Regions from separate parts of the Pseudomonas frigoris genome, predicted to be linked through region 1. Evidence: predicted binding sites of a transcription regulator. Region 1 holds the regulator's gene; each other region holds the start of a gene.
What was found. The regulator sigma-54, encoded in region 1, starts transcription at its own class of promoters, with help from an activator protein. The targets are predictions, from matches to a motif close to ANTGGCATNNANNTTGCTNT.

Region 2: glnA (glutamate--ammonia ligase) is a predicted target of sigma-54. The motif match lies at 2,980-2,999, and genes of this name have one in related genera.
Region 3: ACMXYH_RS24315 (flagellar basal body rod protein FlgF) is a predicted target of sigma-54. The motif match lies at 5,002-5,021, and genes of this name have one in related genera.
Region 4: flgB (flagellar basal body rod protein FlgB) is a predicted target of sigma-54. The motif match lies at 3,546-3,565, and genes of this name have one in related genera.

What each region holds. Positions count from the first base shown of each region.
Region 1 is NZ_CP180479.1:1,194,099-1,202,086, forward strand. It holds gene ACMXYH_RS05325 (class II fumarate hydratase) at 1-838, shown strand, start outside; partial or broken gene ACMXYH_RS05330 (hypothetical protein) at 866-1,294, shown strand; gene ACMXYH_RS05335 (superoxide dismutase) at 1,296-1,907, shown strand; gene ACMXYH_RS05340 (ZIP family metal transporter) at 1,938-2,831, shown strand; gene ACMXYH_RS05345 (HPr family phosphocarrier protein) at 3,021-3,296, opposite strand; gene rapZ (RNase adapter RapZ) at 3,312-4,169, opposite strand; gene ptsN (PTS IIA-like nitrogen regulatory protein PtsN) at 4,172-4,636, opposite strand; gene hpf (ribosome hibernation-promoting factor, HPF/YfiA family) at 4,649-4,957, opposite strand; gene ACMXYH_RS05365 (RNA polymerase factor sigma-54) at 5,032-6,525, opposite strand; gene lptB (LPS export ABC transporter ATP-binding protein) at 6,710-7,435, opposite strand; gene lptA (lipopolysaccharide transport periplasmic protein LptA) at 7,435-7,983, opposite strand; gene lptC (LPS export ABC transporter periplasmic protein LptC) at 7,970-7,988, opposite strand, start outside.
Region 2 is NZ_CP180479.1:564,896-572,883, reverse strand. It holds gene typA (translational GTPase TypA) at 1-1,171, opposite strand, end outside; gene thiI (tRNA uracil 4-sulfurtransferase ThiI) at 1,311-2,765, opposite strand; gene glnA (glutamate--ammonia ligase) at 3,096-4,502, shown strand; partial or broken gene ACMXYH_RS02700 (IS110 family transposase) at 4,878-5,839, shown strand; gene ACMXYH_RS02695 (DUF4124 domain-containing protein) at 5,966-6,475, shown strand; gene ACMXYH_RS02690 (DUF4124 domain-containing protein) at 6,472-7,092, shown strand; gene glnL (nitrogen regulation protein NR(II)) at 7,323-7,988, shown strand, end outside.
Region 3 is NZ_CP180479.1:5,288,129-5,296,116, forward strand. It holds gene flgK (flagellar hook-associated protein FlgK) at 1-178, opposite strand, end outside; gene flgJ (flagellar assembly peptidoglycan hydrolase FlgJ) at 202-1,500, opposite strand; gene ACMXYH_RS24300 (flagellar basal body P-ring protein FlgI) at 1,512-2,600, opposite strand; gene flgH (flagellar basal body L-ring protein FlgH) at 2,628-3,323, opposite strand; gene flgG (flagellar basal-body rod protein FlgG) at 3,376-4,161, opposite strand; gene ACMXYH_RS24315 (flagellar basal body rod protein FlgF) at 4,207-4,947, opposite strand; gene ACMXYH_RS24320 (sigma-54-dependent transcriptional regulator) at 5,277-6,836, opposite strand; gene phhA (phenylalanine 4-monooxygenase) at 7,240-7,988, shown strand, end outside.
Region 4 is NZ_CP180479.1:1,790,317-1,798,304, reverse strand. It holds gene ACMXYH_RS08120 (ribonucleoside-diphosphate reductase subunit alpha) at 1-324, shown strand, start outside; gene flgE (flagellar hook protein FlgE) at 576-1,880, opposite strand; gene flgD (flagellar hook assembly protein FlgD) at 1,912-2,634, opposite strand; gene flgC (flagellar basal body rod protein FlgC) at 2,650-3,093, opposite strand; gene flgB (flagellar basal body rod protein FlgB) at 3,097-3,504, opposite strand; gene cheR (protein-glutamate O-methyltransferase CheR) at 3,846-4,673, opposite strand; gene ACMXYH_RS08090 (chemotaxis protein CheV) at 4,720-5,652, opposite strand; gene flgA (flagellar basal body P-ring formation chaperone FlgA) at 5,735-6,496, shown strand; gene flgM (flagellar biosynthesis anti-sigma factor FlgM) at 6,663-6,989, shown strand; gene ACMXYH_RS08075 (flagella synthesis protein FlgN) at 7,038-7,505, shown strand; gene ACMXYH_RS08070 (flagellar brake protein) at 7,598-7,988, shown strand, end outside.

The DNA.
Region 1 (7,988 bases):
CACTCACTTGATGGACGCGATGCCGGTGCGCATGAGCCAGGTGCTCAACGGTTGGGCGCAGCAGCTCAAGGCCAACATCGGTCATCTGCAGGATCTGCTGCCGAGTCTGCAATCCCTGGCTCAGGGCGGCACGGCAGTGGGCACCGGAATCAACGCTCATCCGCAATTCGCGGCGCGTTTCAGTGAGCAACTGAGCAAGCTGACCCGAGTGCAATTCAAACCGGGCGAGGATCTGTTTGCGCTGATCGGCTCCAAGGACACGGCGGTCAGTGTTTCCGGTCAGCTCAAGGCCACGGCCGTTTCGCTGATGAAAATCGCCAACGACCTGCGCTGGATGAACTCCGGCCCGCTGGCCGGTCTTGGTGAAATCGAGCTCGAAGCCTTGCAGCCGGGTTCTTCGATCATGCCTGGCAAGGTCAACCCGGTGATCCCGGAAGCGACCGCCATGGTCGCCGCTCAGGTCATCGGCAATGACACGGTCATCACCATTGCCGGTCAGTCGGGCAATTTCGAGCTGAACGTGATGCTGCCGATCATCGCCCAGAACCTGCTGAGCAGCATCGAGTTGCTGACCAACTCCAGCCATCTGCTGGGTGAAAAGGCCATCGCCAGCTTCAAGGTCAACGAAGCCAGGCTGAAGGAAGCGCTGTCGCGTAACCCGATCCTGGTCACCGCACTCAACCCGATCATTGGTTACCAAAAAGCCGCGGAGATCGCCAAGAAGGCCTATCAACAGGGCCGGCCGGTGATCGATGTCGCTCTGGAACACACCGATCTGACGCGCAGCCAGCTTGAGGTCTTGCTGGACCCGGAAAAGCTCACCGCAGGCGGCGTGTAACCACCGCAACCGCTTTGGAGGTTCACCATGGAACACTGGAAACGCACGATCGAACGGGCAAATCGTTGTTTCATGCTGGGCGAATACGTCGATGCCCGCGAGGCTTACTTGCAGGCATTGGCCCTGGCCTAGGTGTTGTTCGAGCGCTGGGCAGATGCCGACGAGGCGGTCGCGGCCTGCGTGATTTCCCACCACAACCTGGCGGATCTGCATTTGCGTCTGAACCAGCCGGAGGAGAGCGCCGAGTACTTGTGCGCCATCCATCAACGGTTGTTGCAGACCATGCAGGATCCGCGACTGTCGCCAGCCCTGCGTGAAGCAGCATTGCGCCAGAGCAGTAAAACCTACGTCGAGCTGCTGAACTTCATCAGCGAACACGGCGAATACCCGCGTACGCATCGATTGCTGCACATCGATGCCGCCTCGCCTGCGCCCCTACATCATGGAGTTCATTGAAATGGCTTTTACCTTGCCTGCCTTGCCCTACGCCTACGACGCCCTGGAACCGCACATCGATGCGCAGACCATGGAAATCCACTACACCAAGCATCACCAGACCTACATCAACAACCTCAACGCTGCGGTGGAAGGCACCGAGTTTGCCGAGTGGCCGGTGGAGAAACTGGTGTCTGCTGTCCAGCAACTACCGGAGAAGCTGCGCGCGGCGGTGATTAATCAGGGCGGCGGGCATGCCAACCATTCGCTGTTCTGGGAAGTGATGGCGCCCAACGGCGGCGGCAATCCTGAAGGCTCGTTGGCTGAGGCGATCGATGAGCAACTGGGCGGCCTGAGCAGTTTCAAGGAAGCCTTCACCAAAGCCGCGCTGACTCGTTTCGGCAGTGGCTGGGCGTGGCTCAGTGTGACGCCGCAAAAGACACTGGTCGTTGAAAGCAGCGGCAATCAGGACAGTCCATTGATGAACGGCAATACGCCAATCCTCGGCCTGGATGTCTGGGAGCACGCTTATTACCTGCAGTACCAGAACCGTCGCCCGGAATACATCAACGCGTTCTACAACGTGATCAATTGGCCTGAAGTCGCTGCGCGCTATCAGGCTGCACTGGTTTAAGACTTCTGCAAAAACAATCCAAGGCTGGCTATGGGCACTGAAACACTGGCGATCGGAAGTGGACGAATGTTTCGTTACGCATTCGGATCGCTGTTACTGCTGGCAGGCATGACGTTATTGGTTGCCCAAGGCTTGGCGTGGCTGGACCTCGAGCCGAAACTGCTGCGCGCGCTGCAAGGTGGGGCGATCTGCGCTTTGGGCACTGCCTTGGGCGCGGTGCCCGTGCTGGTGATTCGACGGATGCCCCAGGCGGTCAGCGATTCACTGCTTGGCTTCGGGGCCGGGGTAATGCTCGCGGCGACAGCGTTTTCGTTGATCGTTCCTGGGATTTCTGCCGCTGAAAACCTGGGGCTGACGCCTTGGGCGGCCAGCGGACTGATCAGTTTCGGCATCATGTTGGGGGCGTTCGGGCTGTTTCTGGTGGATCGAAAGGTCTCCGGAGCCAGCCCGGAAATGTTGGTTGGCACTCTTGAACGGCCGGTGATTCCACCGCGAATCTGGCTATTTGTGTTTGCGATCATTGCCCACAACATCCCCGAGGGCATGGCGGTCGGTGTGTCGGCGGGGGGTGGCATGCCCGACGCCGATAGCCTGGCCATGGGCATCGCCTTGCAGGATGTGCCGGAAGGTCTGGTGATCGCGCTGGTATTGGCCGGGGCAGGGATGTCGCGGGTCAAGGCGTTCCTGATTGGTGCTGCGTCAGGGGTGGTCGAGCCGGTCTTCGCGTTGCTGTGTGCCTGGCTGGTGAGCCTGGCCGAATTGTTGTTGCCCTTGGGGTTGGCACTGGCGGCCGGGGCAATGTTGCTGGTGGTCACCCATGAAGTCATCCCTGAGTCGCGCCGCAATGGTCACGACAAGCTTGCAAGTCTTGGGTTGCTGATCGGGTTTTGCTTGATGATGGTGATGGATACGGCGTTGGCTTAGCTGCAGAGCACGAACTTTGTAGCAGCTGGCGAAGCCTGCGTTCGGTTCGGTTCGGGCCGCGTTCGGACGAAGCAGTCGCCAGTTCGAAATTTGTGGTGCGTCAGTTCAACCGCGCGTGTATTTACGACTGCTGCGTCCGAACGCGGCCCGAACCGAACGCAGCCTTCGGCAGCTGCTACAGGGCGAGTGTTATTCGCCTTCGCCGAAGTAGTCATTGATCAAATTAACCAATGCCTGCAGCGCCTCATCAGCCTGTTCACCTTCGGTGCTCAGGTGGATTTTGGTGCCCTTGCCTGCAGCGAGCATCATCATTGCCATGATGCTTTTTCCGTCGACCGTGGATTCCGGCGTGCGTCCTACTCTGATCGTGCAATCCTTGAACTCACCGGCGACGCCAACGAATTTTGCAGAAGCGCGGGCATGCAGGCCCAGCTTGTTGATGATTTCAATTTCCAGAGCAGGCATCGCGGTGTGAATCCTTTAGCTGAGGTCGCGGTGGCGAACCTGGACGTTCTTCAGGGATTTTTGCAGGGCCTGGCCCAGACGTTCGGTCAGGTAGACGGAGCGGTGATGGCCGCCGGTGCAACCAATGGCAATGGTGACATAAGCGCGGTTGCTGGCGGCGAAGCGTGGTAGCCACTTGAACAAGTAGGTGGAGATGTCCTGGAACATCTCTTCGACGTCCGGCTGTGCCGCCAGGTACTCGGCAACCGGTTGGTCGAGCCCGGATTGATCGCGCAACTCTGGCTTCCAGTAAGGGTTCGGCAGGCAGCGCACGTCGAACACCAGATCAGCGTCCACCGGCATGCCACGCTTGAAGCCGAAAGACTCCACCAAGAACGCCGTACCGGGTTCCGGCTGGTTCAGCAGGCGCAGCTTGATGGTATCTCGCAGCTGATACAGGTTCAGGTTGGTGGTGTTTACTTTGAGATCGGCGAGGTCGGCAATCGGCCCGAGCAGGGCGGTCTCATCGTTGATGGCCTCGGCCAGCGAGCGATTGGCATTGCTCAGCGGGTGGCGACGGCGGGTTTCCGAGAAACGTTTGAGCAAGGTTTCTTCGTCGGCGTCCAGATAAAGCACATCACACTGGATATGCCGGCTGCGCACTTCTTCCAGCAATTCGGGAAACCGCGACAAGTGACTCGGCAAGTTACGCGCATCGATGGATACGGCAACCAGCGGTTGTGCCAGCTCGGTGTGAATCAACGCGCGTTCGGCCAGTTCCGGCAACAGACCGGCGGGCAGGTTGTCGATGCAGTAGTAGCCGTTGTCCTCGAGAACATCGAGTGCGGTACTTTTACCTGAGCCGGAGCGGCCACTGACGATGATCAAGCGCATGATTAGTGACCGTTTTGCTCGTCCAGGACAACCTGATACAAGGCTTCATTGCTCGGGGCACTGCGCAGTTTCTCGCGCACTTCCTTGCGGTCGAGCATGCTGGCGATCTGGCGCAGTAACTCCAGGTGCGCATCGGTAGCGGCTTGCGGGACCAGCAGAACGAACAGCAGGTCAACCGGGGCACCGTCGATGGCGTCGAAATCAATGGGTGCATCAAGGTGCATCAGGGCGCTGATGGGCGAGGTGCAGCCCTTCAGGCGGCAGTGGGGAATGGCGATGCCATTGCCAAAACCGGTTGAGCCGAGTTTTTCACGGGCAATCAGAGCCTCGAAGACATCTTGCATCTCCAGATCCGGCACTTCTTTGTGGATAAGGTTGGCAATTTGCTCGAGGGCTTTCTTTTTACTGCCACCCGGCACGTTCACGAGGGAACGGCCGGGGGTCAGGATGCTTTCAAGTCGGATCATGGGTTGGGAGTGTTAACGACCGGTCGCGCCCTGGAGGAGGCTTTGGGTCTTTTCCTTATGCTTTTTGAGTTGTTTATCCAGCTTGTCGGTCAGTGCGTCGATCGCCGCGTACATATCGGTATGCTCCGCGTTTGCGACTACTTCATTGCCGGGAATATGCAGCGTGGCTTCGATTTTCTGCTTGAGCTTTTCGACCGTCATCGTGACCTGCACGTTGGTGATCTTGTCGAAATGCCTCTCTAATCGTTCGAGTTTTTCGCCGATGTAGGTGCGAAGAGGTTCGGTCACTTCCAGTTGGTGTCCACTGATGTTGACTTGCATACAGCTTCTCCTTCGTTGCCAGTGCATAAAGCGGCAGGCAGAAATGCCTGCCACTGGAACGCTGTGGCGTGGCTCTACATCAACCGCTTGCGTTCGCTCGAAGGCGCGATCCCGAGGGATTCGCGGTACTTGGCGACGGTGCGGCGAGCCACCTGAATGCCTTGTGCCTCCAGTAAACCAGCGATCTTGCTGTCACTCAACGGCTTTTTCTGATTTTCCGCGGCAACCAGTTTTTTGATGATCGCGCGGATCGCCGTGGACGAGCATTCACCGCCCTCGGAGGTGCTGACGTGGCTGGAGAAAAAGTATTTCAGTTCATATATGCCCCGTGGGGTATGCATGAATTTCTGCGTTGTCACCCGTGAAATCGTCGACTCGTGCATGCCCACCGCTTCGGCGATGTCATGCAGGACCAGCGGTTTCATGGCTTCGTCGCCGTATTCAAGAAAGCCGCGCTGATGCTCGACGATCTGAGTGGCTACTTTCATCAGGGTTTCGTTGCGGCTTTGCAGGCTCTTGATGAACCAGCGGGCCTCTTGCAACTGATTGCGCATGAAGGTGTTGTCGGCGCTGGTGTCGGCGCGGCGCACGAAACCGGCGTATTGAGCATTGACCCGCAGTCGTGGCACGGATTCCTGGTTCAGTTCCACCAGCCAGCGTTCGTTGTCCTTGCGTACGATCACGTCGGGAACGACGTATTCGGCTTCGCTGGACTCGATTTGCGAGCCTGGGCGCGGGTTGAGGCTCTGCACCAGTTCAATCACTTGGCGCAGTTCGTCTTCCTTGAGCTTCATGCGACGCATCAGCTGGCTGTAATCGCGGCTGCCGAGCAGGTCGATATAGTCGGTGACCAGGCGTTTGGCCTCGACCAGCCAAGGCGTCTTGGCGGGCAACTGACGCAATTGCAGCAGCAGGCATTCGCCCAGATTGCGGGCACCGATGCCAGCAGGTTCGAATTGCTGGATGCGGTGCAGGACGGCTTCGATTTCGTCCAGTTCGATGTCCAGTTCCGGGTCGAAGGCTTCGAGAATCTCCTCGAGGGTTTCGTCCAGGTAGCCCTGATTGTTGATGCAGTCGATCAGGGTCACGGCGATCAGGCGATCGGTGTCGGACATCGGGGCCAGGTTCAGTTGCCACAGCAGGTGGCTTTGCAGGCTTTCGCCGGCCGATGTCCGGGTGGTGAAGTCCCACTCGTCGTCATCGTTGCTCGGCAGGCTGCTGGCGCTGGTCTGATAGACGTCTTCCCACGCGGTATCGACGGGCAGTTCATTGGGGATGCGCTCGTTCCAGTCGCCTTCCTCGAGGTTATCCACCGTCGGGGCGGTTTCCTGGTAGGAGGGTTCCTGAATGTCGACGTTGGGTTGCTGTTCGGCTTTATCGGCCAAGGGGTCGGCGTTATCGAAGTCGTCGCCTTCTTCCTGGCGTTCGAGCATCGGATTGGACTCCAGGGCCTCCTGGATTTCCTGTTGCAGGTCCAGGGTCGACAATTGGAGCAGGCGGATGGCCTGTTGCAGCTGCGGTGTCATCGTCAGCTGCTGGCCCATTCTCAAGACTAGCGATGGTTTCATGGCAGGGGCTTAACACCTTATTCGCCGGCGCACATGCGCCATCCACTACAGGGCGCCGGAGCGCCAAACATAAGCAAATTATATGCCCGAAACTGCAGCGTTTGCCTAGAGCGCTGTAACAATAAAAAAATGTTGATTTTTTATCGAGGCAAGCGCCCGAGCAACCAGCCAGACACCTCAGTGCTTACAGGCGGAATTCATGGCCCAGATACACTTCCTTGACCAGGTCGTTGGCCAGGATGGTGGCAGAGTCACCTTCGGCGATCAGCTGGCCATCGTTGACGATGTAGGCGGTTTCGCAGATATCCAGGGTTTCACGGACGTTGTGGTCAGTGATCAGCACGCCAATGCCCTTGGCCTTGAGGTGATAGATGATCTGTTTGATGTCGCCCACCGAAATCGGGTCCACGCCGGCGAATGGTTCGTCGAGCAGGATGAATTTCGGGTTGGTGGCCAGTGCCCGGGCGATTTCCACACGGCGGCGTTCACCACCGGACAGGCTCATGCCGAGGTTGTCGCGAATGTGGCTGATGTGGAATTCCTGCAGCAGGCTTTCCAGCTCTTTGCGACGACCGGCCTTGTCGAGTTCCTTGCGGGTCTCGAGAATCGCCATGATGTTGTCGGCTACCGAGAGTTTGCGGAAGATCGATGCTTCTTGCGGAAGATAGCCGATACCGGCCTTCGCACGACCGTGCATAGGCTGGTGGCTGACATCCATGTCGTCAATCAATACGCGACCCTGATCGGCCTGTACCAGACCGACAATCATGTAAAAGCAGGTGGTCTTGCCGGCGCCGTTGGGACCCAGCAGGCCGACGATCTGACCGCTGTCGATCGACAGGCTGACATCGCGCACGACCTGGCGGCTCTTGTAGCTCTTGGCCAGATGCTGAGCTTTCAGAGTTGCCATTACTGGGCCTTTTGCTCGTCGGTTTTCTTCTTCGGCTGGATCACCATGTCAATGCGCGGACGCGACTCGGTGACCTTGTTGCCCGTCGCGCGACCGGCGCTCGCAAGCTTTTTGACCGTGTCGTAGACGATTTTCTCGCCTTGGGTGACGTTGTTGTCCTTGTCGATGACTTTGGCACGATCGATCAGTACGACCCGGTTTTGCGAGGCGTGGTACTGAATAGTCACTCCCCAGCCCTGAACAGGCTTGGTGTCGCCCTGGGTTTGCATTTGCTCGAAATAGGCGAGGTTGCCCACCGAAGTCACCACGTCGATGTCGCCGGTCGGGGTGCGGGTGATGGTCACAGTATTGCCTTTAACGATCATCGAGCCCTGAGTGATGATCACGTCACCTTTATAGGTGGCAATGCCATTCTTGTCGTCCAGCTGGGCGTCGTCGGCCTGGATGCGGATAGGCTGCGCTTGATCGGTCTGCAGAGCCCAGGCGCTCACGCTTCCCAGTGCTGCGCTCAGACCGAGCAAAATAGGGAGGGTTTTAACGAGCCTCATACTGT
Region 2 (7,988 bases), 630 kb from region 1:
TGCGGATGATCACTTCCGGACGACCAACACCCATTTCGAAGCCTTCGCGACGCATGGTTTCGATCAGTACCGAGAGGTGCAACTCACCACGGCCGGAGACTTTGAACTTGTCGGCGGTGTCGCCTTCTTCAACGCGCAGGGCAACGTTGTAGAGCAGTTCTTTGTCCAGACGCTCTTTGATGTTACGGCTGGTGACGAACTTGCCTTCACGACCGCAGAACGGCGAGTCGTTAACCTGGAAGGTCATGGAAACGGTTGGTTCGTCAACGGTCAGCGGCTTCATCGCTTCGACGTTCAGTGGGTCGCACAGAGTGTCGGAGATGAACAGCTGGTCGAAGCCGCTGACGCAGACGATGTCGCCGGCAGCTGCTTCGTCAACGTCGATACGGTGCAGACCGTGGTGACCCATCAGCTTCAGGATACGACCGTTACGGCGCTTGCCGTCGGCGTCGATAGCCACAACTTGAGTGTTCGGCTTGACGCGACCACGGGCGATACGGCCAACGCCGATAACACCCAGGAAGCTGTTGTAGTCCAGTGCCGAGATTTGCATCTGGAACGGACCGTCACGGTCAACTTGTGGAGCCGGTACGTGGTCAATGATCGCCTGGTACAGCGGGGTCATGTCTTCAGCCATGTCGGTGTGTTCCAGACCGGCAATGCCGTTCAGGGCCGAGGCGTAGACGACTTTGAAGTCCAGCTGTTCTTCGGTAGCACCGAGGTTGTCGAACAGGTCGAAGATCTGGTCCAGAACCCAGTCCGGACGCGCGCCTGGACGGTCAACCTTGTTGATGACCACGATTGGACGCAGGCCGGCTTCGAAAGCCTTCTTGGTCACGAAACGGGTTTGCGGCATAGGGCCGTCTTGAGCGTCAACCAGCAGCAGAACGGAGTCAACCATCGACATTACGCGTTCAACTTCGCCGCCGAAGTCGGCGTGGCCCGGGGTGTCCACGATGTTGATGTGGTGGCCGTTCCAGTTGATGGCGGTGTTTTTCGCCAGAATGGTAATACCGCGTTCTTTCTCCTGGTCGTTGGAGTCCATCACGCGCTCGTCGTTGAGCTCGTTGCGCTCCAGGGTGCCGGATTGACGCAAGAGTTTGTCTACCAGGGTGGTCTTACCATGGTCAACGTGAGCAATGATGGCGATGTTGCGTAGATTTTCGATCACTTGTGTATCTCGATCAGAGGATTCGGTGTGCTGACAAGTCTTGGCAGCGATTAACAGTAGAGTCCGGCAAAGCCGTTACAGCTTGACGGCGGCGTCGGGGGGCCGGTGACGCAGGCCACAGGCAAACAGCCCCGGGCACTTAGCTCGGTCGATAAACGCGCACATTGGCATGCCCCTCACTGAGCAAATGGTGGGCATGCAGGCGACTCATCACGCCTTTGTCGCAATACAGCAGGTACTGGCGAGTAGGGTCCAGTTCCTTGAAACGAGCGTTCAATGCATAAAACGGCATCGTTTGTACCTCAATGCCAACGAGGCCCAGCGGGTCGTCTTCAGCAGCATCCGGATGACGGATGTCAATGACGATCTGACCAGCCAGCGCTTCGCTGACTTCTTCGATCTGCAAATCCTGGCCCAATTCGTCGATCACGCGATCGATCGGCACCAGTTTGGCGTTCTCGAGCGCACGCTCAAGTACTGCCATGTCGAACTGTTGTTCTTCGTACTCCACGCGTGGACGCTTGGCGTGGGTCTTGGGGTTCACCGAGATGACCCCGCAGTATTCCGGCATGTGCTTGGCGAAGTCGGCAGTACCGATTTCGTTGGCCAGGTCGATGATGTCCTGCTTGTGACTGGCGATCAGCGGACGCAAGACCAGCTTGTCGGTCACGCAGTCGATCACGGACAGGTTCGGCAGCGTCTGGCTCGACACCTGGGAAATCGCTTCGCCGGTGACCAGCGCATCGATCTCCAGCCGATCGGCAATACGGGAAGCAGCGCGCAACATCATACGCTTCAAAACTACGCCCATATGACTGTTATCGACTTTACCGAGAATTTCTCCCAGTACTTCCTCGAACGGCACACTCACAAATAACACGCGTTGGGAGCTGCCGTACTTCTTCCAGATGAAGTGCGCGACTTCCATGACGCCCAGTTCATGGGCTCGTCCGCCCAGATTGAAGAAGCAGAAATGGCTCATCAGCCCGCGGCGCATGATCTGGTAAGCGGCGACGGTGGAATCGAAGCCGCCGGACATCAGCACAAGCGTCTGTTCCAGGGCGCCCAGCGGATAACCGCCGATGCTGTTGTGCTGGCTGTGGATCACGAACAACCGTTTGTCGCGAATTTCGAGGCGAACTTCGATTGCAGGCGTTTTCAGCGAGATTCCGGCGGCGCCGCACTGACGACGCAGTTGGCTGCCGACGTATTTCTCGACGTCCATCGAGCTGAATTCATGCTTGCCGGCACGCTTGCAGCGCACCGAAAAGATCTTCCCGGCCAATGCATCACCGAAGTGCTGCTTGCACTTGGCGACGATGTCGTCGAAGTCGCCCAACGGGTATTCGTCGACTTGCAGGAAATGCGCGATGCCCGGCATGCAGCTCAGGCGCTCGGTCATCTCCTTCAGGGCTTTGGGCTCGCTGACGCGGGTTTCCAGCTCGAGATTGTCCCACACACCGTTCACCACCACAGCCGGGTCCAGGTCGCGGAGCACGGTACGGATGTTTTTGGCCAACTGGCGGATGAAACGCATCCGTACCGGGCGGCTCTTGATGGTGATCTCGGGGAAGACTTTTACGATTAGTTTCATGAAAACAGCGCGCGCTGGGCCAGCCGAAAAAGGGGGGCGCGGATTATAGCGGAAATTGCTCAAGGTTTAACCAGTTAATGTGCAGAAGGTTTTGCGCGCACCAAAACGGGTCATTTGTTGTATTTGACGCTACATTACGGGGCGCTATTTCCAGCTTTGCTGCGCTTTGCACCTTTATAAGCGTGAAATTGGGGCAAAAAACCCATGGTGGGGCACTGGCATGCAATTTGCTCCCTTGTGAGGCAGGTTGCCTTGGCAGAGTATTCGCGCCGGCATCACCCACATTCTAAGGGCATCCACTACTAAGCCCGAAGCCACCCGGAGGACACTATGTCGAAGTCGGTTCAACTCATCAAAGATCATGACGTCAAGTGGATTGATCTGCGCTTCACGGACACCAAAGGCACTCAGCACCACGTGACCATGCCGGCTCGCGACGCGCTGGATGAAGCTTTCTTCGAAGAAGGCAAAATGTTCGACGGTTCCTCCATCGCTGGTTGGAAAGGCATCGAAGCCTCCGACATGATCCTGATGCCGGACGACAGCACTGCCGTTCTCGACCCGTTCACCGAAGAGCCAACCCTGATCCTGGTTTGCGACGTGATCGAGCCTTCGACCATGCAAGGCTACGACCGTGACCCACGTGCGATCGCCAAGCGTGCCGAGGAATACCTGAAGTCGACCGGTATCGGCGACACCGTATTTGTTGGTCCAGAGCCTGAATTCTTCATCTTCGACGAAGTGAAGTTCAAGTCCGATATCTCCGGCTCCATGTTCAAGATCTACTCCGAACAAGGTTCGTGGATGTCCGACCAGGACGTGGAAGGCGGCAACAAAGGCCACCGTCCAGGCGTCAAAGGCGGCTACTTCCCGGTTCCGCCGTTCGACCACGACCACGAAATCCGTACCTCCATGTGCAACGCCATGGAAGAAATGGGCCTGGTCATCGAAGTTCACCACCACGAAGTGGCAACTGCCGGCCAGAACGAAATCGGTGTGAAGTTCAACACCCTGGTGGCCAAGGCTGACGAAGTTCAGACCCTGAAGTACTGCGTACACAACGTTGCTGATGCATACGGCCGCACCGCGACCTTCATGCCTAAGCCTCTGTACGGCGACAACGGTTCGGGTATGCACGTTCACCTGTCCATCGCCAAAGATGGCAAGAACACCTTCGCTGGCGAAGGCTATGCCGGCCTGTCCGATACCGCTCTGTACTTCATCGGCGGCATCATCAAGCACGGTAAGGCCCTGAACGGCTTCACCAACCCGTCGACCAACTCCTACAAGCGTCTGGTCCCAGGTTTCGAAGCTCCAGTGATGCTGGCCTACTCGGCTCGCAACCGTTCCGCCTCGATCCGTATTCCTTACGTGTCCAGCCCTCGCGCTCGCCGTATCGAAGCCCGCTTCCCGGATCCGGCAGCTAACCCGTACCTGGCCTTCGCTGCCCTGGTAATGGCCGGCCTGGACGGTATCCAGAACAAGATCCACCCTGGCGATGCTGCTGACAAAAACCTGTACGACCTGCCGCCTGAAGAGGCGAAAGAGATCCCACAAGTGTGCGGCAGCCTGAAAGAAGCCCTGGAAGAGCTGGACAAAGGTCGTGCGTTCCTGACCAAAGGCGGCGTTTTCAGCGACGACTTCATCGACGCTTACATCGCTCTGAAAAGCGAAGAAGAAATCAAAGTACGTACCTTCGTACACCCACTGGAATACGAGCTGTACTACAGCTGCTGATCCAGTAGCGCCTGCGCAAGCGGCGTGACAAAAAAGAGGCCTCCTTCGGGAGGCCTTTTTTTGTGGGCGCGATTCAACGGCTGCAATAAACCCCTGTGGGAGCTTGCTCGCGATGGCGGCGGATCAGCCAACATCAATGTTGAATGAGAAACCGCTATCGCGAGCAAGCTCGCTTGTATGTTTAGACTTGAAGGGGTGGGCGGGACTAAAAGCTCGATTCTGACTCTGACCAGTACAGACCGTGGGAGACTTCTCGTCCCGCCCTTTCTACCCAAAGCGCCGATAAGGAATTCATCGGTAAAACCGACGATAGAGGCAAGCCAGCGCAACGGTAGACCCCGACAAGCTCTTAAACCCTAGCTCCGAGGATTCGTCATGACAATCCTTACTTCGCAGACGGTTGTTGGCATCGATATCGCCAAGGCTGAAATAGTTATCTATCGCTCCGACCTGCAAACCACTGACGCCATCAAGAACGATCGAACAGCCCTTAAACGCTGGCTTAAAACATTGCCCGCCCAAAGCGCTATCGCCGTTGAAGCCACCAACATCTACCACCTGGACACTGTCGAGTTGGCCCATGCGATGGGTCACCAGGTCTATGTCGTGGATGCTTATCGGGTGAGCAACTATCGCCGCGGCATCGGCCAGCGAGCCAAGAACGATCCCTGCGATGCCCGTCTGCTGGCGCGTTATTTGACGAACGAACAAGACGGACTGCGGATCTGGAGCCCGCCACCCAAGGCCTACACCTCGCTGAAAAGCCTGCTCCACAGGCGTGCAACGCTAATCCAGAACCATGCCGGTCTGATGCTGAGCTGGGCCAATGAACCCTTGTTGAAGAAAGTGCAGACCGCCCAGCAAAAGGCCTTCAAGCAAGCGGATCAGGCCATTCAGAAACTGCTGCGCAAGGTCTGCAAAGAGGCGGGTATTGAAGAGAATATCGACCGCTGCAAAGCCATCGAAGGGGTTGGCGAACTGACTGCAACCGGGTTGGCGACGACCTTTATGCGCGGTGATTTTGCCAATAGTGATGCGTTCATCGCGTTTCTAGGGATGGACCTTACGGTCGATGACTCCGGGAAGAAGAACGGCCCCCGGCACTTGACCAAAAAAGGGGATCCGGAAGTACGCCGGTTGGCTTACAACGCCGCAATGGCAGCCTGTCGCTCAGCTAAATGGAAACCGTTTTACGAGTCATATTTGGCAAGAGGCTTCTCGAAAACCCAGGCATTGGTGGCCCTTGCCCGGAAACTCTGCCGGGTGGCATTTGCCCTGATGAAAAATCAGAGCAAATACCAGCCGGCCTGAAGTTGCGGGGTTGCCCTGCAACATAGAATCTCCCACAGGTATTTACGGTGCTTGATGGACCTCGTTAAACCATGCCCAAATGTTTACAACTTGGGACAATCGCCGCGCCTGACCTATGCTGCACCTCAACGCTTTTGTTTCTGGTCGATTTTATGGGTCGTGGTTTTCTACTGATGTTGCTGTTGATCGCCCTGCCCGCCGCCGCGCAGATCTATAAGTACACCGACGCCGACGGCAACACCGCCTACAGCAATCAACCGCCCGATGGCGTGAAGGCTCAACCGGTCGAGTTACCACCGCTTAACAGGGTTGAGCCCCAAGCCCCTTCTGCGCCACCTGTCGAAGCCACCAGCCGCGAACAGCCGCGCAGCGCTTACGAGGTGCTGGAGCTGACCAACTTACCCACCACCGAAGCACTGCGTGCCAACAACGGCACCTTCACCGTCAACGTGCTGATCAAACCCCGCCTGCAAGGCCCTCATCTGTTCAGGCTGTTGCTGGACGATCAACCTTACGGCCAGCCGAGCAACGTGCCGATCCTGCAACTGGTCAATATTGACCGCGGCACACACAGCCTTGCTGTACAGGTGATCGACGGGGAAAACATCGTTCAACAAAGTCCCACCGAGACGTTCACCGTACAACGGGTGCATAAGCCGTGAGGCTGTGGCTGCTGATCACCTGCTTGATCGCCCTGCCGGTGACGGCCGAGGTGTTCACCTACGTCGACGCTCAGGGCAATCGGGTCTACACCGACCAGCCAGGCTCCGGCAATGCCAAGCGCGTGCCGCTGGCGACGAGTAACCGCATGTCCGCCAACCCTGGCGGCGCAGCACCGGTGATGGCTGGAAAGAAGGCCGAAACAAAACCACTGTTCCACTACGACATGCTGAGAGTCCTGGTGCCGGAGCCAGACGCCACGGTGCGCAGCAGTGCTGGCGAGATTATCGTCAGCGTCACCAGCGAACCCAGCCTGCAACGAGGCCATCGCTACCAACTGCTGCTCGACGGCCAACCCACCGCAGCGCCCGGCCTGAGCCCGGTATTCGCCCTGAGCAACCTCGATCGCGGCAGCCATAACCTCTCCGTGGAAATCCTCGACGAGCAGGGCCGCACGGTCGAGCGCACAGCCAACCAGCCGTTCCACATGCTGCGCATCTCCCTCGCACAGAAGCGTCAGGTCAAACCCTGCGCCCTCCCCGATTACGGCCAACGGCCGGAATGCCCGCTCAAAGACAAACCCGTAGAAGAAAAAAATCCCTTCCTGCGCTTCTTCTAACGCCGCTCAAGTTTGCGCACTATATTGGTGCAATTGGTTGCACCATACTCACATCCCATCCCATTTTGGTTCGAAAGTACCCGTCAAAGCTGGCAGAACGCCACGCAAACGAGCGTCAAACGCCCGTTTCAGGCCTTAAACGCTTCTTTTCGGAGCCTTGGTTTGGTTTTTGCATTTTCCTCGTATCAGCGCTTTATTCATGCGCGCGCCCTGCTCCAAAAGAGGTCCTGATGACCATTAGCGACGCACTGCATCGATTGCTACTCGACAACCTGACCACCGCCACCATTCTGCTCGACGCCGAACTGCGCCTTGAGTACATGAACCCGGCGGCGGAGATGCTTCTGGCCATCAGCGGCCAGCGTAGCCATGGGCAGTTCATCAGCGAGTTGTTCACCGAATCTCCCGAGGCGCTGAACTCCCTGCGCCAGGCGGTCGAGCAGGCACACCCGTTCACCAAGCGCGAAGCGATGCTCACCGCCCTCACCGGCCAGACGCTGACCGTCGACTACGCGGTAACCCCGATCCTGGCCAACGGCGCCACGATGCTGCTGCTGGAAGTCCACCCCCGTGACCGCTTGCTGCGAATCACCAAGGAAGAGGCGCAGTTGTCGAAGCAGGAAACCAGCAAGACGCTGGTGCGCGGCCTCGCTCACGAAATAAAGAATCCTCTCGGCGGGATTCGCGGCGCGGCGCAATTGCTCGCCCGCGAACTGCCGGAAGAAAGCCTGCGCGACTACACCAACGTGATCATTGAAGAGGCCGACCGCCTGCGCAATCTGGTCGATCGCATGCTCGGTTCCAATAAGCTGCCGTCACTGGCGATGTGCAACGTCCACGAAGTTCTGGAACGCGTTTGTCATCTGGTGGAGGCCGAAAGCCAGGGCTGCATCACG
Region 3 (7,988 bases), 2.7 Mb from region 1:
CCAGGGTCGTGCCGGTACCGATGTAGACATTGCCGAACTGCTGCGAGGCTTTGGTGCCCTGCACGGTCTGCTGACGCGAGTAACCCGCGGTGTCGACGTTGGCGATGTTGTTACCCGTCGTCATCAACGACGATTGGCTGGCTGACAGCCCCGACATCCCGATGTTGAGCAAACTCATGGTTCAGACCTTATAGCTTATGCCTATAGAGGCGTGGTGGTAGCGCCCGCCGCAGCGTAGTTCTGGTAACTCGTCATCTGCTTGGCTATCTGCGAAATCTTGCTTGCGTAGTCCGGGTCGGTTGCGTAACCGGCCTTTTGCAACTCGCGTACAAACTGTTCTGGGTTATCGGCCGACTTCACAACATCTTGATAGCGATTGTTGGTTTGCAGCAGCGTCACAAGGTCATGGAAGCTGTCCTTGTAAGAGTCATAGGAACGGAACTGAGCCGTCTCCTTGACCATCTCGCCATTCCTAAATTCGCTGGTGATTGCCCGCGCCGATTCGCCCTTCCAACTGCTGCCAGCCTTGATGCCGAAAAGGTTGTGACTACTGCTGCCATCCTGGGCACGCATGACCGATTTGCCCCAACCGGTTTCCAGGGCAGCCTGCGCCACCAGGTAACGCGGATCGACACCAATGCGTTCGGCGGCCTCTTTGGCCATCGGCAGCATGGTGTTGACGAATTCGTCGGCGGAACTGAACGCTTTCTTCGCCGGTGCCAGCGGTATTTGCGCCATGGCACGACCATAAACCTGCAGGCGCCCACTGGATGTCGTATCCGCTTGCGAAGCCAGCCAATCGCCGTTGTACAGGGGGCCGGAACCGGTCTTGGTACTCTGCGGCATTTGGATGTTGTTCTGCGCCGTCGTGACGGTCGCGGCAGCGGTCGATGCCGACGGCACCAGCCCTGCGAGCAAGCGGTCGGCCAGTTTCGGCGGCAGCGCCAGACGTCGCTGATTGATCAGCGCCATGTCATTGCGATGAGTACCCTCGCCCGCACTTGCCGACTTCACCGAGCGCGAAGCCCACAACGGACGCTCGCCATTGAGGCGCGACAACGGCCCGTTGGTGGCGACCGTACCGGCGCCAATCGGGGTTTCCACGGCGGCTTTCGCGGCAGCTTGCTTGGCGGCTGACGCTGCAGCAGCCTCGCCCGGGGCCAGCGGCTTGTTCTTCGACATCTGACGCATCAGCACGTCAGCCAGACCGATACCGCCGCCCTCACGGGACATGGAAACGGCCAACTGCTGGTCGTACATTTCCTGGTATTGCTTGGCTGCCGGCGTGTTGAGCGGATTGTCCTGGCCCAGCGTTTCAGTGGCCGAGCGCATGGACTTGAGCATTTCACCGAGAAACAGCGACTCGAATTCCTGCGCAACCTTGCGCATGTTCGCGTCACTGTCCTTGTCGCCGACCTTGAGCTGGTTCAAGCGATTCAGGTCCGAGTAGGAACCCGAATCGTTGCTGCTGACCCCCAATCCGCCCTTGCGCATATCCATGGTCGCCGTCCTCAGATCACGATCAGGTCGGCTTGCAACGCGCCGGCCTGTTTCAGTGCTTCGAGGATCGCCATCAAGTCACCCGGTGCCGCGCCGACCTGGTTCACCGCACGCACGATTTCGTCGAGGGTGGTGCCCGGACCGAACTTGAACATCGGTTTGGCTTCCTGCTGGGCGTTGACCCGCGAGCGCGGCACGACGGCGGTCTGGCCATTGGACAGAGGGCCGGGCTGGCTGACGATCGGGTCTTCGGTGATGGTCACGGTCAGGCTGCCGTGGGTCACGGCGGCCGGGGAAACCTTGACGTTCTGGCCGATCACGATGGTGCCGGTCCGCGAGTTGATGATGACTTTCGCCACCGCCTGACCCGGGTCGACTTCAAGGTTCTCGATGATCGACAAGTAGTCGACGCGCTGACTCGGATCGAGTGGCGCACTGACACGAATCGAACCGCCGTCGATGGCCTGGGCAACGCCAGGGCCGAGCATATTGTTGATCTTGTCGACGATGCGCTTGGCCGTGGTGAAGTCCGAACGATTGAGGTTCAGCGTCAGGCTGTTGCCCTGATTGAAACCGCTCGGCACCGAACGCTCAACCGACGCACCGCCCGGGATACGACCGGCCGACGGAACGTTGACGGTGATCTTCGAACCGTCACGACCTTCGGCGTCAAAACCGCCGACCACCAGGTTACCCTGGGCGATCGCATAGACGTTACCGTCGATACCCTTCAGCGGCGTCAGCAGCAAGGTGCCGCCGCGCAGGCTCTTGGAGTTACCGATGGACGATACGGTGATGTCGACCTGCTGACCCGGCTTGGCGAACGCTGGCAAATCAGCACTGATCGACACCGCTGCGACGTTCTTCAATTGCACGTTGCCCGAACCCGGCGGCACCTTGATGCCGAATTGCGAGAGCATGTTGTTGAAGGTCTGCAGGGTGAACGGGGTTTGCGTCGTCTGGTCACCGGTGCCGTTAAGCCCGACCACCAGGCCGTAGCCGATCAATTGGTTGGAACGCACGCCGGAAATACTGGCGATATCCTTCAGCCGTTCGGCTTGAGCGTTGAACGCTGCGGACAGCATCAGGGCGGCCACCATGAGGTGTTTGAAATTCAACGTAGCCACCTAGAAAGGGAACAGCGGGCTGAGGAAGAAACGGTCGAACCAGCCTGGCTGACTCGCATCGGCAAACGAACCGGTGCCCGAATAGGTGATGCGTGCATCGGCGATACGGGTCGACGAAACGGTGTTGTCGGTGGCGATGTCATCGGCGCGAACGAGCCCGGCAATCCGCACCAGTTCATCACCGGTATTGAGGGTCATCCACTTCTCGCCGCGCACGGCGATGATGCCGTTGGGCAACACGTCGGCGACGGTCACGGTGATCGAGCCAGTGAGGCTGTTGCCCTGCCCGGCCTTGCTGTCACCCTTGGTCGCGCGGTCGCCGCTGTAGCTGGCATCCAGACTCAGGTCGCCGCTGCCGAGCGGGTTATTCGTGTTGGGCGTACTGCCGAACAATGAGGACAGGCCAATGCTGGTCTTGCTGTTCTTGCCGACCTGGGAATTGGCGTTTTTGCTGGCCTGGGTCTTCTCGTTCAAGGTGATGGTGATGATGTCACCGACCCGGAACGCCTTGCGGTCGCTGTACAGGTTCTGTTCGAAACCGGCCTGGTAGATCGAGCCATTATTGGCGGCAGCCGGCAGCGGTGTGCGCGGCAACACCGGGGCGTAGTAAGGGTCATTGGGCTTGGGCGTCGGACCGACGCAACCCGCCAGCGCGGCGACCGCACTCAGTGCCAGAACAGATACAAAGCGATTCATGACCCTACCTCACGGTATTGCAGGCGACCTGATGGCCGCCTCATAGACTTGATTACAGATTCTGCGTTACGAACGAGAGCATCTGGTCGGCGGTGGAGATCACCTTGGAGTTCATCTCGTAAGCGCGCTGAGTGGTGATCATGTTGACCATCTCTTCAACGGTGCTGACGTTGGACGTTTCCAGGGTGTTCTGCAGCGTGGTGCCGAAACCGGCCAGGCCCGGGGTACCGACTTGCGGCGCGCCGCTGGCCGCGGTTTCCAGGAACAGGTTGTTGCCCACTGCCTGCAGACCGGCCGGGTTGATGAAGTCGGCGGTTTGCAGGTTGCCGATCACTTGGGAGGCCGGGTTGCCGGCAACGGTGATGGACACGGTGCCGTCGCGACCGACCGTGAAGGTTTGGGCATCGTTGGGGATGACAATGGCCGGCTCCAGGGCGAAGCCGCTGGAGTTCACGATCTGACCGTTGGAGTCCAGGTGGAACGTACCGTCACGGGTGTAGGAAGTCGTGCCGTCCGGCTGCAGAATCTGGAAGAAACCGCGACCGTCGATGGCCATGTCCAACGGCTGCTCGGTGGTTTGCAAGCTGCCGGCGGTGAAGTTTTTCTGGGTGCCGACAATGCGCACACCGGTACCCACTTGCAGACCCGACGGCAGCTCACTGTCCTGGGTCGACTGGGCGCCTGGCTGGCGTTTGATCTGGTAGAGCAAGTCCTGGAACTCGGCGCGGTCACGTTTGAAACCCGTGGTCGACACGTTGGCCAGGTTGTTGGAAATGGTCGTCAGGTTGGTGTCCTGGGCGGACAGACCTGTTTTGGCAACCCATAGAGCCGGAAGCATTCGATTCTCCTCGTGCGCCTGTTTTACGGCGCGACGTTCTGATAATTAGCTGATCTGCAAGACCCGAGCCATGGCCTGGTCATCGTCTTTGGCGGTGTTCATCATCTTGATGTGCAGCTCGAACTGCTTGGCCAGCGCCAGCACCGAGGTCATCTCTTCCACGGCATTGACGTTGCTCGACTCAAGGAAACCGGACACCAGTTTGACGCCAGCATCGGCTTGCGCCGGCTTGCCGTCCTTGGTGTGGATCGAACCGTCCAGGCCTTTGGTCATGTTCTTGAAGTCAGGATTAACCAGCTTGATGCGGTCGACTTCCGCCATCACGCGAGGACCTTCGCCCATCGCACGAATGCTGATGGTGCCGTCCTCGCCCACTTCGATTTGCTGCTCGGGCGGCACGGCAATCGGCCCGCCATTGCCCATCACCGGCATACCGTTGCCGGCCCGCAGCACGCCCAGGGCGTCGACGTTCAGGCTGCCGGTGCGCACGTAGCTTTCGCCACCGTCAGGGTTTTGCACGGCGATCCAGCCATTGCCTTGCACGGCGACATCGAGGTCACGACCGGTTTCCACCAATGCGCCCGGGGAGAAATCAGTGGCGGGACGTTCGGACAGGGCAAACGCACGCGCCGGAAAGCTGTCACCGAACACCGGCATCGAACGAGCCTGCTCCAGGTCTTTCTGGAAACCGTTGGTGGAGATGTTCGCCAGGTTGTTCGCATGAGCCTTCTGCGCCAGTGCATTCTGGCTGGCGCCGGTCATTGCCACATAAAGGTACTTGTCCACACTCTTTCCTCTGCATGCCGGACGTTTGCCGCCCACTGCTGTACTGCTGAGCCATAAGCAATTTGCAGACCAACTTTTTTCTGGCGGCGCAGGGCCCGGCAAACAAAGGACTTGAGGGGTTCAGAGGGGAAACGGGGGATTGTGTCAAAGACGAAAAACCGGCGGTGTTATGCCGCTTCGCGGCAAGGCTTGACCTTGGGCAACGGCCGCTACCGCCTTCGCGAGCAAGCCCGCTCCCACACTTGATCGAGTTCCTCCAGAAAAAATGCGGTCAAGTGTGGGAGCGGGCTTGCTCGCGAAGGGGCCATCACAGGCAAAACAGCTATCGGCTAAGACTCAGTCTTGCCAACCTCATACTCACGCAACTTGTTGGCAATGGTGGTATGGGAAACCCCCAGACGCTTGCCCAACTGCCGACTGCTCGGGTGCTCGGAGTACAAGCGCTCAAGCACCGCTTTCTCGAAGCGCCCGACGATCTCGTCCAGCCCGCCCTCGAGCGAGAAATCGCCAAGTGGCTGACGCACGCCGTAGTCCGGCAGGCGAATATGTTCGGCCTTGACGGTCCCGCCCTCGCACAAGGAAACCGCCTGGAACAACACGTTCTCCAATTGCCGAACATTGCCCGGCCAATGGTAGTGACTGAGCCGCTCCATCGCCGCCGGCGCCAGTTTCGGCAGTGGGCAACCGATCTGCCGACTGGCCTGATCGAGGAAGTGTTCCACCAGCGGCGTCAAACCATCGAGGCATTCGCGCAGTGGCGGGATGTGCAGTGAAAGCACGTTCAAGCGGTGATACAAATCCTGGCGAAACTCGCCGCGTGCACACAACTCGGACAGGTCGACCTGCGTCGCGCAGATCACCCGCACATCCAGATAAACCTCTTCATCGCTGCCCACACGACGGAAGCAACCGTCCTGTAGGAAACGCAGCAATTTCACCTGTAAACGCGGGCTCATTTCCCCGACGCCATCGAGAAACAGCGTACCGCCCGCCGTCAGTTCCAGCAGTCCGAGCTTGCCTTCGGCCCGCGCCCCTTCGAAAGCGCCGGGGCCGTAGCCGAACAGCTCCGTCTCAGCCATGGATTCCGGCAGACCCGCGCAGTTAAGCGCCATTAACGGTGACTGCCCCCGCGGACTCGCCAGGTGGCAGGCTCGCGCCAACAACTCTTTACCCGTACCGGTTTCACCTTCTATTAATAGCGGCGCATCCAGCGGAGCCATGCGTCGAGCTTCGCGCACCACCGCGGCCATCACCTTCGAGCTTTGGAAAATGCTGTCGAAACCGCGCAGCTCCTGCTTGCGCACGTTATAGATACGTTCACCGACCCGGTCGGCGCGGTGCAGCGTGAGTACCGCGCCGGCCATGGCTTCGCTGTCGTCATGCTCTGATTGCAGTGGCGCAATGTCGGCGAGAAACACGTCGCCCTTGACCTTCACCCGCAAGCCGTTGATCCGCGACTTGTTGGCGCGCACCAGTTCTGGCAAGTCAAAATCCTCGGCGTAACGCGACAGCGGAATCCCCGGCACCTCATCCACCCGCACGCCGAGCAACTGCGCCGCCGCGCGGTTGGCCGCGACGATCGAACCGCCCATGTCGATCGACAGCACCGGAAACTCCAGGGCGCCGAGCAACGCATTGAGCTCCATGTGCCGACGTTCGCTGGGCATCAGCCCTACACGCTTGACGCCAAAAACCCCGGCTATCGATTCGAACTTGGGACGCAACGCCTGAAATTGAATGTTGATCAGGTTTGGGCAATGCAGGTAGATCGCATTGCCATGCTCACCGCCGACCTCGCCGCGAGCGACGTTGATCCCGTACTCCACCAACAGGTTGAGAATGTCGCGCAGAATGCCGATACGGTTCTGGCAATGGACTTTGATACGCATATAAAGGCCCGAAAAAGCGGTGAGTGAGGTTAATGCCGAGCGCATAACCTGTGGGAGCGGGCTTGCTCGCGAAAGCGGACTGTCTGATACATCAATGTCGGATGTGCCGACGCTTTCGCGAGCAAGCCCGCTCCCTCAGGGGTATTCGCAGTGCCTCGGACATATTTTTTTTACTGAGTGGCTCAATTAGTCGTCAAGATTATGTGACACCTGCACGCCATTTCAAACCCGCAAATCTCAATCCCTACGCCATAGCGGCCGATCCGTAACGAATACTTTACAAAAATCGACGAATTTTCCTACGCACAGCGCGACTCACGTGCTGCAACGCTGCATTTCTTGAGGTATTTCTAGGTCCATAGCAGGACATAACAAGAACGAAATCCCCTAGCAGGAGAGCAGCATGAAGCAGACGCAATACGTGGCTCGCGAGCCCGATGCGCAAGGTTTTATCGACTACCCCGCCGAAGAACACGCGGTGTGGAACACGCTGATTACTCGCCAACTGAAAGTGATCGAGGGTCGTGCGTGCCAGGAATACCTGGACGGTATCGAAAAACTCGGTCTGCCCCACGACCGCATTCCGCAACTCGGTGAGATCAACAAGGTCCTCGGTGAAACCACCGGGTGGCAGGTTGCCCGGGTTCCCGCACTGATCCCATTCCAGACCTTTTTCGAATTGCTCGCCAACAAGCAGTTCCCGGTAGCGACGTTTATTCGTACCCGCGAAGAACTGGATTACCTGCAAGAGCCGGACATTTTCCACGAGATTTTTGGCCACTGCCCGCTGCTGACCAACCCTTGGTTCGCCGAATTTACCCACACCTACGGCAAACTTGGCCTACAGGCTTCCAAGGAAGAACGCGTGTACCTGGCGCGTTTGTACTGGATGACCATCGAGTTTGGCCTGGTCGATACGCCAGAAGGCCAGCGCATCTACGGCGGCGGCATTCTCTCCTCGCCAAAAGAAACCGTTTACTGCCTGTCGAACGAACCTGAGCATCAGGCCTTCGATCCGCTGGAATGCATGCGCACGCCGTACCGCATCGACATCCTGCAACCGCTGTACTTTGTCCTGCCGAACCTCAAGCGCCTGTTCGACTTGGCCCACGAAGACATCATGGGCATGGTCAAGCAAGGCATGCAGCTGGG
Region 4 (7,988 bases), 600 kb from region 1:
AAGTGGATCGTTGACGCGGCAAGCCGTCGTCAGAAGTGGATCGACCAGGCTCAATCGCTGAACCTGTACATCGCCGGCGCATCGGGCAAAAAGCTGGACGTGACCTACCGCATGGCCTGGTACCGTGGTCTGAAAACCACTTACTACCTCCGTGCCCTGGCCGCAACCAGCACCGAGAAATCGACCATCAACACCGGCAAGCTGAACGCTGTTTCCAGCGGCGGCAACCACGGTGAAGATTCGGTCCTGGCAGCGCCTGCCGGCCCTGCTCCAGTGCCGAAGGCTTGCGCCATCGACGAGCCGGATTGCGAAGCTTGCCAATAAGCTGAGCCGGTGAGCGCTGAAAGGCGCTTACCTGGATAACCCCCGATCGGTCCTCTGGATTGTCGGGGGTTTTCTTTTGCCTGCCTTTCAAGATCAAAAGATCGCAGCCTCGTTTCACTCGACAGCTCCTACAGGGGCCCCCTATTTCCTGTAGGAGCTGTCGAGTGAAACGAGGCTGCGATCTTTTTGCCAGCCATAAAAAAGCCCCTCGATTGAGGGGCTCTTTGTGCAGCGCTTTCAGCCAACCCGCATCAGGTCATCTGAATGATGGTTTGCATGATGGTGCTCTGAGTCGAGATGGTCTTGGCGTTCGCCTGGTAGTTGCTCTGTGCCTTGATCAGGTCGACCAGTTCATTGGTCAGGTTGACGTTGGACTCTTCCAGAGAGTTGGAGTGGATCTCGCCCAAGGTACCGGTGTTCGGCGCATCGTAGCCCGGGATACCCGACGAGTAGGTTTCTTTCCAACTGGTGCCGCCTACAGGCTGCAAACCTTGTTCGTTGGTGAAGCTGGCGAGCGAGATCTGGCCGATGGGCTTGGTCTGGCTGTTGCTGAAGTTGGCCAGCATGACACCGCTGGTGTCGATGGTCAGGTTGGTGATCTGGCCGGTGGCGTAGCCGTTCTGCGTAGGAATCGAACGCGCGGTGTCAGCGTTGTACTGCGTGGTTTTGTCCATGGAGACCGTAACGACGCCGGACGCAGCGCCGTTGGCTGTCCACACGCCATTGGTCACGGTACCCGGAATCCAGCCGGTGACTTTCAGGTCAGGGCTGACAATCGGCAAAGGGGCAGCTGGAGTGGTGACGGAAACCAGTTTGCCTGACGAATCGAACGCCATGGTCGAAGCGACAGGAGGAGTAAGAGTAGGGTCGCTGCCATCCGGGTTGCGACCCTCGATCAGGGTGTAGGTCTTCCAGGTGTTGTCAGCAGTCTTGACCATGAATTGGTCCATGACGTGCTTGTTACCCTGGGTATCGTAAATAGGGGTACTGAACTGCTTGGTGAAGGACGCTTCCTTGGACGGGTCAAACGGATTGGTAATCTGGTTGATGATGGGAGCTGTGGAGTTCAGGTTGATCGTCGACGAAACCGTGGAGGTGTTTTTTGGCGCCAGGTTCGACGTATCGATGCGCAGGTCAGTCAAAACGCCATTGAGGATCTTGCCATTGGCATCCACGCCATAACCCTGCAGACGCGCAGAGCCATCGGTGTTGGTAACGTAACCGTCTTTGTCGACCTTGAACGTACCGGCACGGGTGTAGGACATCGAACCATTCTCGCTCAGCACGAAGAAGCCGGAACCGTTGATGCCCATGTCCAGCACATTGCCGGTGTTGTTGACGTCGCCCTGGGTGAACTGCTGGGAAACGTTGGCCAGGCGCACGCCGTTACCGATGGTTTTGCTGCCGGAACCCAGCTTGGTGGCCGAGTAAACGTCTTCGAATTCCGCACGGGACGATTTGAAACCGGTGGTCGCGACGTTGGCGATGTTGTTGCCGGTCACGTCCAGTTGTTTGTTGGCTGCATAGAGACCGCTAAGGCCGATATTGAAAGACATATTCCACTCCTTTGTGCCGTGTTAGTCGGCTCTACATACCAATAGTTTGTACTTTGGACAGCGCGATGCTGCCCGCCCCGGCTAGGTTGAGCATCAACTCACCGCCTGTCTGGCTGATGGTCACGCTGTTGACCGTTGCCGGCAGGTACGTCACCAGCGAGGTCGCCTTGCCGTCGTAGGTCGCCGTAGCGCCGAAGGTATAGGTACCCGCCTTGGCCACTTCGCCTGCGTCGTTTTTGCCGTCCCAGATGAAAGTGGAAGTACCGGCGACTTCGCTGCCCAGGTCGATGGTGCGGACAACCTTGCCATCGGCATCGGTGATCTTGACCTTGACCGGGTCCACCGACGCCGGTACGGCAATGGTGCCGCTGAAACTCTTGGAGGTATCGACCACCGCCGTGCCGCCCGGTGCAATAACCGAACGCCCGACCAGCGACGACGCCTGCAACGCCTGGGACGAGTTGTAATTGCTCGCCAGGCCACTGACGGTGTCGTTGAGCGTGGTGATACCTTCCAGACTGCTGAACTGGGCCAACTGGGCGACGAACGCACCGTTGTCTTGCGGTTCCAGCGGGTTCTGGTTTTTCAGTTGCGTTACCAGCAACTGCAGAAACGCGTCCTTGCCCAGGGCCTTTTTACCGGTGGCGCTATTCGTCGCCGACGCCAGGCCATCCGTCGTGGTGCTGGTCTTGATCGAGGAGTTGGCCAGGATGTCCTTGAGGCTCAAACCACTGGTGGTATCGGTAACACTCATCTGAGTCGCCCCTTATCACTGACCGAGGGTCAGGACCTTTTGCATCATGGTTTTGGCGGTGTTCATCATTTCGGCGTTGGTCTGGAACGAACGGCTCGCGGAAATCATGTCAGCCATTTCTTCCACCACGTTGACGTTCGGGTAGTAGACGTAGCCCTTGGCATCGGCCGCCGGATGGTTCGGCTCGTAGCGCGCTTCAAGGTTGCTTTGGTCTTCGACCACGCCCAGCACTTGCACGCCTTGACCGGCGGCGTCCTGGTTCTGAAACAGCGAGTCACTGCCGCCGCTCTGGCCGCCCTGGAACATGGTGGCGAATACCGGGTGCCGTGCACGGTAGGTCTGGTCGATGCTCGACGAGACGGTTTCGGCGTTGGCGATGTTCGAGGCGACGGTGTTCAAGCGAGTGGTTTGCGCACTCATGCCGCTACCGGCAATGTTGAAAACACTGGATAGGGACATGGCTTACTCTCCACGAAGGGCTGACACCAGCCCTTTGAATTTGCTGTTGAGCAGGGTGAAGCTGGCCTGGAAGTTGACCGCGTTTTCCGCGTAGTTCGACTGTTCCAGCTGGGCGTCCACGGTGTTCTGGTCGATCGACGGTTGCATCGGCGTGCGATACAGCAGCGATTCGTCGCCATTGCCCAGGCCTTCGGCTTCGATATGACGGCTGTTGGTCATGTTCAAGGCGAAAGTGCCGCTCTTGGTCTTCTCGTTCTGCTCGGCAAGCACTTTCGAGAAGTCCAGATCCCGAGCCTTGTAGTTCGGGGTGTCGGCGTTGGCGATGTTGTTGGCCAGGACTTCGGCACGCTGAGCGCGGAAGCCCAGGGCTTGTTCGTGGATACCGAGCGCTTTATCGAAGCTGATGCTCATGTCGGAAACCTTCGGGTGACCTGATTTTTCGTAACAGGGACATAGCAAGCGTCGTGCCAATTCAAAAAACCCCGTAAACTGGGGCTTTGCGGGCAGTGGCAACGTGGCAATGCCAGAAAAGCGGCAACCGATTTCCGCCGCCTGCCGCTTTTCTGCCGCTTTCCTGGATTGCACCCGCCCCCCTGTAGGAGCTGCCGAAGGCTGCGATCTTTTGATCTTGATCGTAAAAAACAAGATCAAAAGATCGCAGCCTTCGGCAGCTCCTACGTGATGCAAAGCGGCAGGCATAAAAAAAGGGAGCCCTTAAGGGACTCCCGTTTTTTTTGCCTGCCGCTTTTGCATCACTTCGCCTGGTAAATGATCCCCGGGCTGCATTGGACCATCTGGTAATGATCCGGCAAACCGTTCAGCGCCTCGGAAGCACCGAGGAACAGATAACCGCCTGGCTTCAACGTGCTGTGAATGCGCAACAGGATGTCCTTCTTCACCTCGGCGGAGAAGTAGATCAGTACGTTGCGGCAGAACACGATGTCGAACTTGCCGAGGCTCGCGTAGCTGTCCAGCAGGTTGAACGAGCGAAACTCCACCCGGCTCTTGATCGGCGCCTTGATTGCCCAGCGCCCTGGCCCTTTCGGGTCGAAATAACGTTGAAGGCGCTCGGGCGACAGGCCACGGCCGATGGCCAGGCTGTCGTACTCGCCGGTCTTGCAGTTGGTCAGCATGGTGCCGGACAGGTCGGTGGCAACGATCTGCACGCCCATCTTCAACTGGCCCATGTTCACGCGCTCGAACTCATCGATCGACATCGACAGCGAATACGGTTCCTGACCCGACGAACAGGCCGCCGACCAGATCCGCAGACGCTGGCCGGGGGCGGCCTTGATCGCTGCGGGCAGCACCTTGTTCTTCAAGACTTCAAACGGATAGGTGTCACGAAACCACAAGGTTTCGTTGGTGGTCATGGCATCCACCACCATCTCGCGCAAACCGCTGCGCGGCTGGGTCTGGATGCGCTGGACCAGCTCACCCAGGGACTTGATGCCTTGCTGTTCCATCAGTTTGTTGAGACGGCTCGAGACCAGGTACTGCTTGTTTTCACCGAGCAAAATGCCACAGGCTTTTTCCAGGAAGACCCGGAACTGTTCGAAATCCAAATTACCCGTAGACAAAGATGCCGCCTCTTAAATCGTATTAACCGTTAGGGGCAGAAGGCCCCTAGCTGATGTCTGCTGCTTTGATCCGGTTGACTACCCGGGATGCCAGGTCATCAGGACGGAATTTGGCAAGGAAGTCATCGGCACCGACCTTCTTGACCATCGCCTGATTGAATACACCCGACAACGAAGTATGCAGGATGATGTGAAGCTTTTGCATGCGAGGGTCGTTGCGGATCTCGGCCGTGAGGGTGTACCCGTCCATCTCCGGCATCTCGATGTCGGAAATCATCATCAGGAACTCTTCTTCCGGCTTCTTGCCCTCGTCGACCAGCTTGCGCAGGTAATCCAGCGCTTGCCGACCGTCGTTCAACGCCACCACTTCGACTCCGACCGTCTGCAGGCAACGGGTCACCTGCTTGCGCGCCACCGACGAGTCATCGACCGTCAGTACTCGCAAAGAGAGCGCCTTGTGCTGGGTTTCGACATCCACCACGCCAACGGAAATCGCTTCCGGTGTCGGCGCCACTTCTGCCAGCACTTTCTCGACGTCGATGATTTCGACTAACTGATTGTCGACCCGAGTCACAGCCGTCAGGTAATGATCGCGTCCCGTGCCCTTGGGGGGCGGATGAATCTCCTCCCAATTCATGTTGACGATGCGTTCCACCGACCGCACCAGGAAACCCTGGGTCTTGGTGTTGTACTCCGTGATGATCACGAAGGGATTGCTTTGATCTTTCAGCGCACCGGAACCGGTCGCCATCGCCAGATCAAGGATCGGAATGGTCGCCCCCCGAATATTTGCCACACCGCACACGACAGGACTGGACTTGGGCATCAGAGTCAGTTTGGGGCATTGCAGCACCTCCCGAACCTTGAACACGTTGATCCCATACAGCTGCTGGCCGTCGAGACGGAACAACAACAGCTCAAGGCGATTCTGCCCTACCAGTTGCGTGCGCTGGTTTACCGCATCCATTACACCAGCCATGCACAGACTCCTACACCAACGCTTAAGTGTGTTGCGACGCACATTCATCACTAAACGGCACGGCGCTTGCTTTTTAACTCTTATGAACACAGAACCGACATTTTTCCGACGCCTGACATCAAACGCCCGCAAATTGCTTTGCGCGGTGTCGGCCGTCTGCCTGTTCAACGCTGGCTGCCCTGCCCTTGCTGACGCGGTTACCTTGCCTGACATGCTTATCGGCGTCACTCAGGGCTTTCTTGAATTCACCGTAGAAGACTATTTGGCAACCAGTCAAACGGAAGGCCGCTACGAGATCGAGGTCAAGCAGCTCGATCCACGGCTGCGCATGCCCATGTGTGACAAGGAATTGACAGCCACGCTTGAGAGTCCGGCAAGGCCGCTGGGGCGGGTTACCGTCAAGGTTGCTTGCGAAGGCACGTCCCCCTGGACCGTGTTCGTACCCGCTCAAGTGCGCCTGTTTCGCGACATTGTGACCACCACCCGTGCGCTGCGGCGCGCCGGCATCGTCGAGCCTCAGGATGTGACCCTGCGCGAGCGCGACATCAGCCTGATCAATCAGGGTTACCTGACCTCCGTCGACCAGGCGATCGGGCAGAAGCTTACCCGACCAATGGTCGCCGACCAGGTCATGACCCTGGTGCACATGGAACAGGCAGAAGTCATCAGCAAGGGCGACCAGGTGGTGATTACCGCCCGCAGTGGAACGCTCAGCGTGCGCATGCCGGGTGAAGCGCTGTCCAACGGCGGCTTGCGCGAACAGATTCGGGTGAAAAACCTCAACTCCCAGCGGGTCATCAAGGCGCAAGTCACCGCGCCCGGCCAGGTGGAAGTGGCCATGTAGAACTCTCTGCTTGTGAAGATGTGGCGCGCCACTCGACTGTTCCCTAGACTGTGCCCTATGCAGGGCAAGCGCTGACGCGCGCAAGCTCATTGATAATTGGGCCTAAAGTTTTTCCGGGTATGGCCGAAAACATGGCAAGCGTCCAAATACCCAGAGGTTTTTTGTCATGGTCATCGATTTCAGCCGTTTAAACAGTTCCTCGTCACTTACCGGTAGTACACGTACCAGCGCAGCGAAGGAAACCGCCGAAGCCGGCAAATCCGCGCCGCTGAATACCCCGGCCGAACAGGCCAGTACCGTCAAAAGCGGGGAATCGGTACATCTCAGCAATGAGGCTCAACAGTTGCAGAAGGTCACTGACAAGCTGCGCGATCAGCCTGCCGTCGACAACGCCCGCGTGGCCGAGTTGAAAGCAGCGATTGCCGATGGCAGCTACAAAGTCGACAGCAACCGTGTAGCCAGCAAACTGCTCAACTTCGAAGCCCAGCGCTAGGCCAAGGCCTGCGCCAGGCTTTTGGACGCTTAAAACCCAAGGCCAGCCATGCACGACACTAATTTACTGCAACTGATCACCGACGATTTCGCTCCAGCACAGCACTTGCTGGAGTTACTGCAAACCGAGTCCCTCGCCTTGCATGGTCGCGACATGCCACTGCTCGAAGAGATTCTGGCGCAGAAACAGGCATTGATCATTTTGCTCGATCAGCATGGCCGCAAGCGCAGTGAAATCCTCGCCAGCCTCAACCTGCCGACCAACCGCAACGGCCTGGAGCAACTTGCCAGCCATTCGAGCATTGGCGATCAGCTGTTGGAACAAAGCGATGTATTGACCGATCTTCTGGCTCAGTGCCAGGCGGCCAACGTCAAGAATGGCCAGTCGATCCTGGTGCAACAGGCCGCGACGGCCAATCAGCTGAAAATCCTCAACGGCGGCGAGCCGCCAGCGCTCTACGATGCGCGCGGATCAACCTCCATGCTTGCGAAGCCACGCCCGCTCAGTCAGGCTTGAACCTGCTGAAAAGCGCGCACTATCAAGACGCGCAACATGCTGGCAATATGCTGGCCAGTCGTAGTCATATTTTGTCTGGAGATTGATGAACCGTGTTCAATGCCTTAAGCGCGGAAGATGCTCCGCAGCCACCCAAGGTGCTCACCACGCCGTTGGAGATCTCCGGCAACCTGCGCCAGCTGCAAGACAGCCATGATCCGCTGATCATCACGTTCCATGAGCGCAGCCAGCGCTTCCAGAGTTATCTGGTGGACATTGACCGTGACAGCAACATGATTGCCCTGGACGAAATGATTCCCCGCGATGGTGAACGCTTCCTGCTCGCCGGCGAACCGTTCAAGGTCGAAGGCTTTCACGACGGCGTGCGTATTGCCTGGGAAAGCAACGGCCCGTTGACCATCGACGAATCCGGTGGCGGTCGCTGCTACCGTGGCGCCCTGCCCGCCGAGGTGGTTTACCACCAGCGTCGCAATGCATTCCGCG